Regions from separate parts of the Limosilactobacillus portuensis genome, predicted to be linked through region 1. Evidence: predicted binding sites of a transcription regulator. Region 1 holds the regulator's gene; each other region holds the start of a gene.

Evidence for each region. Region 1 encodes Rex, which represses fermentation and respiration genes when NADH is low (regulators of the CRP and FNR family bind a similar motif). Its sites were predicted from a motif close to TTGTGAANTANTTCACAA; they were not measured.
Region 2: a site for Rex is predicted at 1,744-1,761, ahead of PRK60_RS01145 (class II fumarate hydratase). Genes of this name have one in related genera too.
Region 3: a site for Rex is predicted at 2,238-2,255, ahead of adhP (alcohol dehydrogenase AdhP). Genes of this name have one in related genera too.

The regions. Positions count from the first base shown of each region.
Region 1 covers NZ_CP117296.1:1,409,223-1,413,871, reverse strand. Annotated here, with positions in the region: gene PRK60_RS07205 (ABC-F family ATP-binding cassette domain-containing protein) at 150-2,099, opposite strand; gene PRK60_RS07200 (redox-sensing transcriptional repressor Rex) at 2,363-3,019, shown strand; gene groES (co-chaperone GroES) at 3,199-3,483, shown strand; gene groL (chaperonin GroEL) at 3,539-4,649, shown strand, end outside.
Region 2 covers NZ_CP117296.1:259,393-264,041, forward strand. Annotated here, with positions in the region: gene PRK60_RS01135 (zinc-dependent alcohol dehydrogenase family protein) at 1-887, shown strand, start outside; gene PRK60_RS01140 (peptidylprolyl isomerase) at 907-1,500, shown strand; gene PRK60_RS01145 (class II fumarate hydratase) at 1,797-3,185, shown strand; gene PRK60_RS01150 (flavocytochrome c) at 3,224-4,612, shown strand.
Region 3 covers NZ_CP117296.1:300,585-305,233, forward strand. Annotated here, with positions in the region: gene PRK60_RS01330 (deoxynucleoside kinase) at 1-332, shown strand, start outside; tRNA gene PRK60_RS01335 (tRNA-Val) at 397-469, shown strand; tRNA gene PRK60_RS01340 (tRNA-Leu) at 473-555, shown strand; tRNA gene PRK60_RS01345 (tRNA-Gly) at 640-711, shown strand; tRNA gene PRK60_RS01350 (tRNA-Arg) at 718-791, shown strand; tRNA gene PRK60_RS01355 (tRNA-Pro) at 841-914, shown strand; gene PRK60_RS01360 (serine hydrolase domain-containing protein) at 1,112-2,077, shown strand; gene adhP (alcohol dehydrogenase AdhP) at 2,277-3,299, shown strand; gene PRK60_RS01370 (CtsR family transcriptional regulator) at 3,577-4,044, shown strand; gene PRK60_RS01375 (ATP-dependent Clp protease ATP-binding subunit) at 4,059-4,649, shown strand, end outside.

The sequences.
Region 1 (4,649 bases):
TACTCTTTTTCAAAAATATTATTTACGTGTTGGATTAGTAATGATTAGGATTCGGAATTATGCAAGTGGCTCTCAGCCGGTGACCACCATTCTCTGGAACTTCCTACTTGGATCATTTGATTGCAGTTTACTTTCTTCTTGGTGAAAAGTCAACTATTTTCTTGATCGAACTTCTCTAATTCCTCAGCTGCACTAGTCCACTCCAATTCGACTTCTTCAGACTGCTCGTTTAACTTATTTAGTTGTTTTTGAAGGTCCGTCAATTTACCAATATCCGTAGCAATTTCAGGTTGGCTCATCTGCTCTTGAAGTGCTTGTTCCTGTTCCTCAAGGGAAGCCATCTGGTTTTCTAACTTGTCAACCTGTCGCTGGAGCTTTCGCCGGGCACGCTGGGTTTCCTTACTTTGCTGGTAAGACTGTTGAGCGCTGGATTTCTTGGGCTTAGCTGTAGAGCTGTCTTGTTGTTCTTGCCCTGCGGTTGAAGCTAATTCCTTATTGACGGCTTCAAGGTAGTCATCATAGTCACCTTCATAATGCTTAATTCCGGTAGCGCTCATGTCAAGAACATCCGTAGCAACCTGGTTAATAAAGTACCGGTCGTGGGAAATAAATAGGACCGTTCCAGGAAACTCGTTAATTGCGTTCTCAAGGACTTCACGACTATCAATATCTAAGTGGTTTGTTGGTTCATCAAGAATTAAGAAGTTAATTGGTTTAAAAGAAAGTTTGGTTAATTCTAAACGAGCCTTCTCGCCACCAGAAAGATCATGGACAAGTTTATAAACATCATCACCAACGAAGAGAAAACTACCAAGGAGAGAGCGAATATCCTTTTCGGGAATGTTTGGATGATCGTCCCAAACTTCATTTAAAACTGATTTTTCGGGATGAAGTTGTTGCTGTTCCTGATCATAGTAACCGATTTGAAGGTTAGCACCTAACTTAATCGATCCGCTAATTAGCGGGATCCGATCCAAAATTGACTTTAGCAGGGTTGATTTACCAATTCCGTTGGGCCCAATAATTCCAACTCGTTGGGGCTTACGAACGGAGAAAGATAATGGCCCGGCAAGCTTCTGATCATTATAACCAACTACCGCGTGATCAACGTCAAGAACTTCATTACCGCTATCCTTATCACTGTGAAAGTGGAAGTGGATTGACCGATCGTCAGTCTCGGGACGATCCAGCCGCTCCATTTTTTCTAGTTGTTTCCGGCGCGCTTGAGCACGTTTTGTGGTTGATGCACGGACAATGTTACGGTTGACAAAGTCTTCAAGTTTCGCAATCTTCTTTTGTTGCTGTTCATAGTGCTTCCATTCAGCAGTAAGCCATTCCTGCTTGTGTTGCATAAATTGGGTGTAATTGCCGGTATAATGCCGCAATGTATGGTTATCGAGATCATAAATATCGGAAACAACTCGGTCAAGGAAGTAGCGGTCGTGAGAAACAACAAGGAGAGCGCCCTGATAGCTTTTTAAATAATCTTCTAGCCATGCAAGGACGTTCATATCTAAGTGGTTTGTTGGTTCATCCAGGATCAAAAGGTCAGGAGACTGCAAAAGAATTTTAGCAAGGGCGAGCTTCGTTTTTTGTCCGCCAGATAGGGAGTTGATCGCGGTTTGGTAGTCAGCTTCTCCAAACCCAAAGACTTTTAAGATTCCCCGCATTCGCGATTCGTACTCAAAACCGCCTCGTTTCTTGAATTCAGCTTGAAGTTGGGAATATTTCTCCGTTGTTAGTTGAAATTCTTTAGTTGCTGGATCAAGTGAAGCTAACTGATCTTCTAACTGGTGAATTTGCTTTTCCATTTTATGGAGGGGAGCAAATACTAGATCAAGTTCAGCCCAGATACTATTTTGGCTGTCTAACCCTTGATCCTGAGCCAGGTAACCGATAGTTAAATCCTTGCTCTTAGAGATTGTTCCTTCATCGGGGCTTGTGATTCCGGCAATCATTTTTAAGAGGGTCGTTTTTCCAGCACCATTGCGACCAACAAGGGCAGTTCGCCCATGTCCTTGAATTTGGAGATTGATGTCATGAAAGAGGACATCCGCGCCAAAACGACGCATTACATTATTGGCTTGCAAAAGAATCATTTTGTTTACCTCGTTCTTCAAAAGATGTACCTTTCCATTATACGCTGGTTGACCTTGATTTCACAAAAATTAACCTGTAAATTACGTTAACGATTAAGCAAATGGAAAATTTTTTGAAAATAATTTTGTTTGAGTGTTCACAATGGGAGAGTTTGTTGCTAGAATAATAAGAGAATTGGATTTCACAAACTAGCAAAATTGAGTAAAGATTTAAAGCTCACTAATGTTGAATAATATAAAAATCGTAGGAGGAATAACAAAGAATGGTTACCAAGAAAATTCCTAAGGCAACGGCCAAACGGTTACCAATTTATTACCGTTACCTTAGTGTACTATTAAGTGCAAACAAACGACGGGTTTCATCGACGGAGCTTTCAGAAGCGGTCCAGGTTGATTCCGCAACCATTCGCCGTGACTTTTCTTATTTTGGTGAATTAGGAAAGCGGGGCTATGGTTATGATGTTGAGAGCCTGCTGAACTTTTTCAAGGGGATCCTAAATCAGGATACCCTTACTAACGTGGCCCTTGTTGGTGTCGGCTCGTTAGGAAGCGCGCTCCTTAATTATAATTTCCATCAAGATACTAACTTACGGATTAGCGCAGCGTTCGATACTAAGCCGGAATTAGCAAATACCGTAAAGAGCGGGATCCCGATTTATCCAGCAAGCGAGATGCAAAAGCAAATTAAGGAACAGCAGATCGATGCCGTGATCTTAACCGTTCCAAGTTCAACTTCTCAAAAGGTTGCTGATCAATTAGTTAGCGTTGGGGTAAAGGGAATTTTGAACTTTACGCCAGTTCGTCTCTCGGTTCCCAAGAATGTTCAAGTGCAAAATATTGACTTAACTAATGAACTTCAAACGTTAATTTACTTCATCAAGAATTATGCTGAAAATAATCATGATGAGAAAACAAACTAAATTATAGAATCGTCGGTAGTTACGTTAACTGTAATTACCGGCGATTTTTTAGTTAGCATCGCTGAAGAGCATATTGGTTGCAATCAACTCTAAAAATGGTATAGTAGAAAATGTAATTAGCACTTGGTACATGAGAGTGCTAATTTGAGTATGGAATTTATCAAAATGGAGGGATTAACGTGTTAAAACCATTAGGAGATCGCGTTCTTCTTAAAGCAGAAACAGAAGAAGAAAAGACTGTTGGTGGCATTGTTCTTGCTTCTAACGTTAAGGAAAAGCCAACTACAGGAAAGGTAATTGCTGTTGGTGCTGGACGGACTTTAGATAATGGCGAAAAGTTAGCACCAGTTGTTAAGGAAGGCGATCGCGTCCTCTTTGATAAGTATGCCGGAAATGAAGTTGAATACGACGGCGAAAAGTACCTCGTTGTTCATGAAAAGGACCTTGTTGCTATTGTTGAATAAGCGATCAAGGTTTAATAAATGACAGCATTAATATTAATATGAGGTGAATTAAAAAATGGCAAAAGAAATTAAGTTTTCTGAAGATGCACGGAGCTCAATGCTTCGCGGTGTTGATAAGTTAGCTGACACAGTTAAGACCACTATGGGGCCAAAGGGACGGAACGTTGTCCTTGAACAAAGCTATGGTACACCAACCATTACTAATGATGGTGTTACAATCGCTAAGAGCATTGAATTAGAAAATCATTTTGAAAACATGGGTGCTAAGCTTGTTTCAGAAGTAGCTTCCAAGACTAACGATATTGCCGGTGACGGTACTACTACTGCTACCGTTTTGACCCAAGCAATTGTTAATGCCGGGATGAAGAACGTTACTTCTGGTGCTAACCCAGTTGGTATTCGTCGGGGAATTGACAAGGCTACTGAAGTTGCTGTTGAAGCATTGAAGAAGATGTCCCATGACGTTAAGACTAAGGACGACATTGCACAAATTGCTTCAATTTCAGCTGCTAACCCAGAAGTTGGTAAGTTGATTGCCGATGCAATGGAAAAGGTTGGTAACGATGGTGTTATCACTATTGAAGATTCTCGTGGTGTTGAAACCAGTGTTGACGTCGTTGAAGGGATGAGCTTCGATCGCGGTTACATGTCACAATACATGGTTACCGATAATGACAAGATGGAAGCCGATTTGGATAACCCATACATTTTGATTACTGACAAGAAGATTAGCAACATTCAAGACATTTTGCCACTTCTTCAATCAGTTGTTCAAGAAGGTCGTTCACTCTTAATCATTGCTGATGATATTACTGGTGAAGCATTGCCAACCCTTGTCTTGAACAAGATTCGGGGAACCTTTAACGTTGTTGCTGTTAAGGCTCCTGGATTTGGTGACCGACGGAAGGCTCAATTGCAAGATATCGCTGTCTTGACTGGTGGTACAGTTATTTCTGATGACTTAGGTATGAGTTTGAAGGATGCTACCGTTGATCAACTTGGTCAAGCTAACAAGGTAACTGTTACTAAGGACAGCACTACTATTGTTGATGGTAAGGGTTCCAAGGAAGCAATCACTGAACGGGTTGACCAAATTAAGCAAGCAATCAGTAAGTCAACTTCCGATTTTGACAAGGAAAAGCTTCAAGAACGTCTTGCAAAGCTTT
Region 2 (4,649 bases), 780 kb from region 1:
TTTGCCATACCGATTTACATGTGGCAGAAGGCGATTTGCCGGTTCATCGTGAGCACGTTACTCCAGGACATGAAATTGTTGGTAAGGTAGTTGCTTTTGGGCCAGAAACACAACGATTTGAATTAGGAGAGCGAATTGGGATTCCATGGTTCCGGCATGCATGTGGCGTTTGTAAATTCTGCCGTTCCGGTCATGAAAACCTCTGCCCGCATTCAGTTTATACCGGCTGGGACCATGATGGTGGCTATGCTGAGTATGTTACCGTACCAGAAGGGTTTGCTTACCGGATTCCTGAGAAGTTTAATGACCTCGAAGCAGCGCCACTATTATGTGCGGGGATAATTGGCTACCGGGCTTATGAGCGGGCAAATGTTCCTGCAGGTGGTCGCCTCGGTTTGTATGGCTTTGGTGGCTCCGCACATATAACAGCGCAAATTGCATTAGCTCAGGGAGTAGAAGTTCACGTCTTTACTCGGGGGGCTGATGCACGAAATTTTGCTCTTCAGCTTGGCTGTGTTTCTGCTAAGGGGGCATATGATCTTTCGGATGTCCCGTTAGATTCGTCAATTATTTTTGCTCCAGTTGGCGATATCGTTTTGCCAGCATTGGAGAGTTTAATTCCCGGAGGAACGTTGGCAATGGCAGGGATCCACATGTCGGATATTCCAACACTGAACTACCAAAAACACCTCTTCCATGAAAAGACGCTAACGAGTGTTGAAAGTAATACTCGCCGTGATGGAGAAGAATTCTTAACATTAGCCGATCGTCTTAATATTCATCCAGAAGTTACCGAATACCCGCTTGAAAAGGCGCTTGATGCACTAAAATACGTTAAACGTGGTGATATTAAAGGCGCTTGTGTGCTAAGAATAAGTCATGAGTAAAAATTAAGGAGGAAGCAAAATGCAATATCCGCAACTAAAACTTGGGGCTGTGAAGGGGCCGCAAGCAACAATCAAAACAAACCTTGGTGAAATTAAAGTTCAGCTATTTAAGGAGCAGGCACCCAAGACCGTTGATAACTTTGTTCAATTGGCAGAAAAGGGTTACTACGATGGGGTGATCTTTCACCGGGTAATTCCTGATTTTATGATTCAGGGTGGCGATCCAACCGGAACTGGTCGTGGTGGTAAGAGTATTTATGGAAAAGCTTTTGAGGACGAATTCTCCGATGAATTGTTCAACTTTAACGGAGCGGTTTCAATGGCTAATGCTGGTCCTAACACTAATGGCAGTCAGTTTTTCATTGTTTCTAACGAACATGTTCCGGCTAATATGATTGAACAAATGAAAGCAGTTGGCTATCCACAAGAAATTATCGATCATTACGCAGAGGTGGGTGGCACCCCATGGCTGGATCACCGTCATACCGTATTTGGCCAAGTAATTACCGGGATGGATGTAGTAAAAAAGATCAGCCAAGCTAAGCGTGATAGGATGGATAAGCCGAAAAAGGACGTTATCATGGAAAAGGTAACGATTGATAATGAGAACTAATGCTAAAATCGGGTTGTTCTGTCTAATAACTTTGTGATTTTAATCTTATATAGCAAAAAATTCTAGTTATTTCATTGAGAATTTAACTAGAATTTTTTGTTTGGTTTGCTTGTGAAATTTATTCAACGATTGATGATGGACTCAATGATTATCAGTGATTAAGAAGACACTATAAGTGAATTTTATAACATATTGAATGTTTGACTATGGATATTATACCGCGTTAGGATAGTAGTGTAATTGATGTGTATTTTTTCACAAATAGACGATTTATTTAGACAATGGAGGCTTTTACAATGACAAAATACCGTACTGAAGAAGATACTCTTGGTCCAGTTCAAATTCCTGCAGATGCATTATGGGGACCACAAACAGAACGGAGTCGGAACAACTTCCCAACTGGTCAGTATATGCCATTAGCCATTATTCGTGCTTTGCTGAACATTAAGAAGGCAGCTGCCCAAGCAAACATGGAAACAAAGGCTATTTCTGAAGAAAAGGGTAACTTGATTGTTCAATCAATTGATGAACTCTTAGCTTTGAGCGATGAAAAATTACGTAAAGACTTCCCATTGAAGGTTTACCAAACCGGTTCTGGTACACAAACCAACATGAACACCAATGAAGTTGTTGCTCATAAGGCACACCAACTTAACCCTGACATCGAAATCCTACCAAACGATGATGTTAACAAGGGGCAAAGTTCTAACGATACCTTCCCAACAGCAATGAATGTTGTTGCTTTAGAAGCTCTTGATAAGTTGAAGCCAGCTGTTCAACACTTGATTGATGAATTGAAGGCTAAGCAAGAAAAGTACATGCACACCGTTAAGGTTGGTCGGACTCACTTGCAAGATGCCGTGCCGTTGACTTTCGGCCAAGAATTATCCGGTTATGTGGCTTCTCTTGAACATGACCTTGACTACATTAAGACCCTTGAACCAACCTTAAATGAATTAGCAATTGGTGGAACTGCAGTTGGTACTGGATTAAACGCTGCTGAAGGGAGGCCAGAGAAGATTGCTGAAAAGCTTAGCGAAGTATACGGCTTAAACTTAACAGCTGATTCAAACAAGTTCTACGGCTTAGCTAACCACTCAGGATTAGATGTTGTCCACGGCGCATTGAAGAGTTTAGCTGCCGATATGTTTAAGATTGCTCAAGATATTCGTTTCTTGGGTTCAGGTCCACGTGCTGGTTACGGTGAATTAAACATCCCAGCTAACGAACCTGGTTCATCAATTATGCCTGGTAAGGTTAACCCAACCCAAGCTGAAGCCGTAACAATGGCTGCTTTACGGGTATTCGGTAATGATACTGTTGTAACAATGGCATCATCACAGGGTAACTTTGAAATGAACGTTTACAAGCCAGTATTGATTGATGCGTTCCTTGAATCAGCCGACTTGATGACTGGGACAATCATGGGCTTTGCGGACAAGATGATCCATGGCATGACCGTTAATGAAGACCGGATGGCAGAATTAGTTGATAACTCACTGATGACTGTTACGGCATTATCACCACACATTGGTTACCACGACAGCGCTAAGATTGCTCAAGCTGCTGATAAGGCAGGAAGCACTTTGAAGGAAGCTGCTTTGAAGTCTGTTAAGGTAACTGAAGAACAATACGACGAATGGATGGACATGCTTAAGATGACCAACGTTGATCGTAAGGACTAGAGCTAAAGCTAACTAATATTGAAAGGAAGAACTACGTAATGGCAGAATTTCAACCAACATCTGTTGGCAAATTAGAAAATGACTATGATGTTGTAATTATTGGTTCTGGTGGGACTGGCCTTTCAGCCGCTATTCAAGCAAATGAATTAGGGATGAAGGTTGCAGTACTAGAAAAGGAAAAGGAACTTGGTGGGAATACTAACCGGGCTTCTTCTGGAATGAACGCTGCTGAAACCAATGTTCAACTTCACCATGGTGTGATCGATAACGTTGCTGACTTTTACCATGAAACATATAAGGATGGTGGTCGGCTCAACGATAAAGATATGTTAGGCTACTTCGTTTACCACACTGCCCCAGCAATCGATTGGTTAGCCGATCATGACATTAAACTGGATGATATTACCATTACGGGGGGAATGTCTAAGAAGCGGACCCACCGTCCAGCAAGTATGGCACCAATTGGTGGCTTCTTGGTGAAGAGTTTACTGGAAGTCGTTGCTCAGGAAGATATCCCTGTATTTAACAAGACGAAAGTTACTAAGTTACGACGGACTGACGATGGCCGGGTTAATGGAGTTGAAGTTAACGCTGACGGAATCATTAAGGTTATTAATGCGAAAGCAGTTATTTTAGCCACTGGTGGTTTCGGTGCTTCAAAAGAATACATTAAGCGGTTCCGTCCAGATCTTGAAAGCTACAAAACAACTAACCAACCAGGTGCTACTGGTGATGGGTTGAAATTAGCTGAAAACGTTGGGGCTGAATTAATGCAAATGAATTTAGTTCAAGTCCACCCAACTGTTCAGCAAGATAACCCTCACGTTTACCTGATTGGTGAAGCAGTTCGTGGTGAAGGGGCCATTATGGTTAATGGTGAAGGAAAACGGTTCGTTAATGAACTAAATACGCGGAAGATTTGTGCAAATGCAATTACCGCGTTACCGGAGCACAGTGCTTATTTAATCTTTGATCAAGGAATTCGCGATCATGTTAAGGCAATTGAATTCTATGACAAGGTTGGCTTAGTTGTTCATGGTGAAACGATTGAAGATCTTGCTAAGCAGATTAACGTGGATCCAAGCAACTTGAAGCAAACTGTTACCACCTGGAACCAAGCAGTTGAAAACCATGATGATGCTGAATTTGGTCGGACAACGGGGATGGATCGTGGTATTACCAAGCCAGGATTCTTCGCTATCCACATCGCCCCTGCTATTCACTACACAATGGGGGGAATTCACATTACGCCAAAGACTCAAGTACTTGATGGAAATGGTGACATCATTAAGGGACTTTTCGCTGCCGGTGAAGTAGCTGGTGGTCTTCATGGTAACAACCGTGTTGGGGGAAACTCCATTGCTGAAACGATCGTCTTTGGTCGTCAAGCAGGTCAACAAGTGGCCCTTTACGCACGGAGTTTGTAAACAAATAGCAACAGTTGGTGGTGAAAAACCACCGCGA
Region 3 (4,649 bases), 820 kb from region 1:
CATCATTACTGCACAACATGATGGAAGAATTACCTGAACAGCCTCATCAAAAAGCTCCTAATCTGCTAATTACGATTCAAGTTTCATTCGAAACAATGCTGGAGCGGATAAAAAAACGTGGTCGGTCATACGAGCAACTTGCCAATGATCCCTCCCTTTATAGTTACTATAAGAACCTTAATGAACGCTATCGTGACTGGTATCAACAATATAATGCCAGTCCTAAGATGCTAATTGATGGGGATAAGTATGACTTTGTTGAGGATCAAGCAGCAGCACGCCAAGTATTGAAAATGATTGATCAAAAATTAATTGAACTTGGTTTAAAATAATTATTGACACTAAATTTAAATAATGATATATTAATAAAGTTCCATTATGAATATATCATTTTTCGGAGGATTAGCTCAGTTGGGAGAGCATCTGCCTTACAAGCAGGAGGTCACAGGTTCGAGCCCTGTATCCTCCATATGCGGATGTGGCGGAATTGGCAGACGCGCAAGATTTAGGATCTTGTATCTTTTAGATGTAAGGGTTCAAGTCCCTTCATCCGCATTTGGAATAAAAACTTTATTTCAAAATCATATTGACATCGGTCTGTGACACGTGGTATATTAATTATCGTTGCAGAACAGTTATGCGGAAGTAGTTCAGTGGTAGAACATCACCTTGCCATGGTGGAGGTCGCGGGTTCGAATCCCGTCTTCCGCTCTTTATGCACCCATAGCGCAATTGGATAGAGTGTCTGACTACGAATCAGAAGGTTGAAGGTTCGACTCCTTCTGGGTGCACTACTTAAAAGCGTGGCACACTACTTAGTGTTGTCACGCTTTTTCTTTTCGGAACTTAGCTCAGCTTGGTAGAGCGCTACGTTCGGGACGCAGAGGTCGCAAGTTCAAATCTTGTAGTTCCGATTATCATAATTATAAGGAGCAGGGAAAACTAATTTGTTAGTTCTGTCCTGCTTTTTTAGTAGTAATGATTTGATGAAAGACATTTTGCTTGTAGATTACAATTTAATTTTTGGGAACGGCTTATGACAAGGAAATTATTCTACTTATTATTAATACCGGTAATTATTTTAGGAGTGCTTCTCTGGAGTCCACAGAAAATGGTGAACGCCAGCCAAGTTGATGGGAAAACCAAGGTAGAATTACAAACTTACCTTCAAGATCACCATATCAATGGCATTATTCTAGTCAACGGGAAACGGGATCAACCGGTAGTTCTAAGGAATAAACTTACAACTAACCCAGCACAAGTTGTTGCTCCTAATGCTCTATTTCCAATTGGCTCGCTACAAAAATTGATAACAGGGGTTGCAGTATACCAGCTCGTTCAGAAGGGGAAGCTAAAGTGGGAGATGCCACTAAGTAAATATTATCCCCAAATTCAAGGAAGCGACCAAATAACATTACAACAGTTAATGGCTCATACAAGTGGTTTGCAAAATGATGGTGCGTTGCCGAAGAAAACTTTAAATAATGAAAAAAGTCAGGAACGTTTTTTCCTTCACCATTTTAAGAATACAGCTAGTCACGATTGGAATTATCAGGATATTGATTTTGAAATGTTAGGTGCTATTATTCGTCAGCGAACACATGATGACTACTATCACTTTATAAAAAAGACAGTTTTAAGGTCGCTGAATCATCAGCAGCTAAAAATGGTGTACCAGGTAAAACCGCGTCAAGTATTGCAGACTATGCAACCGGGTGTGACTTGGCGGATACTATCACAAACTGCTTCGTCAGAAATTGGTGCCGGTGATCTACTGCTCTCACCATTAAATTATTGGAAATTTATTTACCATGACGTAATCAGTAACCCAAAGCTTATTAAGAGCTTTGCTAACCAACCAAAGAGCCAGCGTGAAGCTTATTTTGGTGGTGTTTATTTTCAAGGAACGGTTATTCGGGCTAATGGTAGCGAGCCGGGGTATAATTGTTGTTTTTTTGCGGATTATAAAACTAAACGAACATTGATGCTGTTTACCAATAACATTGATTATCAAACCCTTCGCCAAACTGCTGAAGAACTTTATGAAATTTACAATGGTGAACAAATTCAGCCATAGTGTACGAAATTTATTTGCTAAAATACTCACAATTGGTATTGATTAAGTGATGCTAGTTTCAGCATACTGATAGGAAACTAACAGAATATTGGTCTATTAGTTTCCTGTTTATTTATTCACAAAAGCGCTTTAAAAAACGAATTGGATTTGTTATTATATTTTGTGTAAAAGATAACAAGTTCAAAGGAGATTTTAGATTATGAAAGCTGCTGTTATTAACGATCCAGTAGATGGTTACGTTACTGTTAAGGATGTTCAACTTCGGGATCTTAAACCAGGTGAAGCTCTAGTTGACATGGAATACTGTGGTCTTTGTCACACCGACTTGCACGTTGTTGCTGGTGATTTTGGTAAGAAGCCAGGACGGATTATTGGTCACGAAGGTGTTGGTCGTGTATCTAAAGTTGCTCCTGGTGTTACTTCCTTAAAGGTTGGGGATCGAGTATCAATTGCTTGGTTCTTCAAGGGTTGTGGACACTGTGAATACTGCCTTACTGGTCGTGAAACACTTTGCCGGAACGTTTTGAATGCTGGTTACACTGCTGATGGTGCAATGGCACAACAATGTATCGTTCCTGCTGATTATGCTGTTAAGGTTCCAGAAGGTCTTGATCCAGTTGAAGCTACTTCATTAACTTGTGCCGGTGTTACTATGTACAAGGCATTGAAGGTTGCTGACATCAAGCCAGGTCAATGGGTATCTATTGTTGGTGCTGGTGGTCTTGGTAACTTGGGTATTCAATTTGCTCATAATGTTTTCGGTGCTCACGTTATTGCCGTTGATGGTAACCCTGAAAAGCTTGAAGCTGCTAAGGAAAACGGTGCTGAAATTGTTATTAACCGTCACGATGGCGATGTTGATAAGCAAATCCAAGAAAAGGTTGGCGGTGTCCACGCTGCTGTTGTAACTGCTGTTTCAGCTTCAGCATTTGACCAAGCAGTTGACTCACTTCGTCCAGATGGTAAGTTAGTTGCCGTTGCTCTTCCACAAGGTGACATGAAGCTTAACATTGCTAAGACTGTTCTTGACGGAATTATCGTTGCTGGTTCATTAGTTGGTACTCGTCAAGATTTGGCTGAATGTTTCCAATTTGGTGCTGAAGGCAAGGTTCACCCAATTGTTAAGACTCGGAAGTTAAGTGAAATCAATGACATGATCCAAGAATTGAAGGATAACAAGGTTGTTGGTCGGAACGTTGTTGACTTCAGCTTAGAAGATTAATCTATAAAATATCCCCTTTTTGAAATTTAGCGAGAGCAAGGTATTTAGGTCTTGCAAACGTAAATAAGCTCCTAGAGTAAGGTAAAACCAAACTCTAGGAGCTTTATTTATCTACCATGTGCTACTTGATTTTATCTCGGTAATGAAAAGCATGTCATAGTCTTTTCCTTAAATTATTTGCTAGTACTTACTCTTTATTGAGATAGTTTTCTGGTTCCTGATTTAATATTGTGGTAAAATTTGGTCAAGATTAGTCAGGAAATTTGGAGGTGATGGAATGGAAGAGAAAAGTATTTCTGACATTATTGAGGAGTATTTGAAACAAATCCTTGGTGAGTCATCTCAAATTGAAATTCGTCGTTCGGAAATTGCCAATCATTTTGATGTTGTTCCGTCACAAATTAATTATGTAATTAAAACCCGATTTACTATTCAGCATGGATACTTAGTGCAAAGTAAACGTGGTGGTGGCGGCTATATTCGAATTGAGCGCGTTAATTTACTTGATAATGTTGATGTGTTAAACTCACTAATCCAAGCAATTGGGGATTCAATTAGTGAGCGTGATGCTTACGATATTGTTCGAACGCTTTATGATGAAAAAGTACTGACAAGGCGAGAGGGGGACTTAATGCTAGTTGCCTTGTCAAAGCAAACCCTAAATGTGAATGATTGTAATGTTGAAGCTCAGTTAAGAGCAAGAATTTTAATTTCAATGCTTAATCGTTTACGGTATGAGAGCTAGGAGGAAAGCAGTTAATGGATAATATGTTTACACCAAGTGCCAAACACGTCTTGGCACTCGCCCATGAACAAGCAAAGTACTTTAAGCACCAAGCCGTTGGTACTGAACACTTATTACTCGCGTTGGCAATTGAAAGGGAGGGGATTGCTAGCAAAATTTTTGAGCAATTCTCCATTACTAGTGATGATATTCAGGAAGAAATCGAGCGGATGATTGGCTATGGGACAATGGATGACATGGGGCCAGCCGATTACCTTCCATATTCTCCCAAGGCGCGTCAAGTATTAGCGCTAGCGGGACAAGAAGCGCAACAGTTAAACGCCTTAAAGATTGGTACTGAGCATTTACTGCTTGCGTTGATTTCAGATGAGGGAATCCTCTCTTCCAGGATTCTGCTGAGTTTAGATGTATTACCGCGACAAATTCGTAAAGTAACCTTACGTCGTCTTGGTGTATCAGACATTCAAGCACGGCAGCGGTTAGGAAGACAGCCGGGACAACGGGCACGAAGATCGGAGACGCCAACTCTTGATAAGCTTGCACGTGATATGACTCAAATGGCAAGGGATGGCAAACTTGATCCCGTAATTGGTCGCGACAATGAA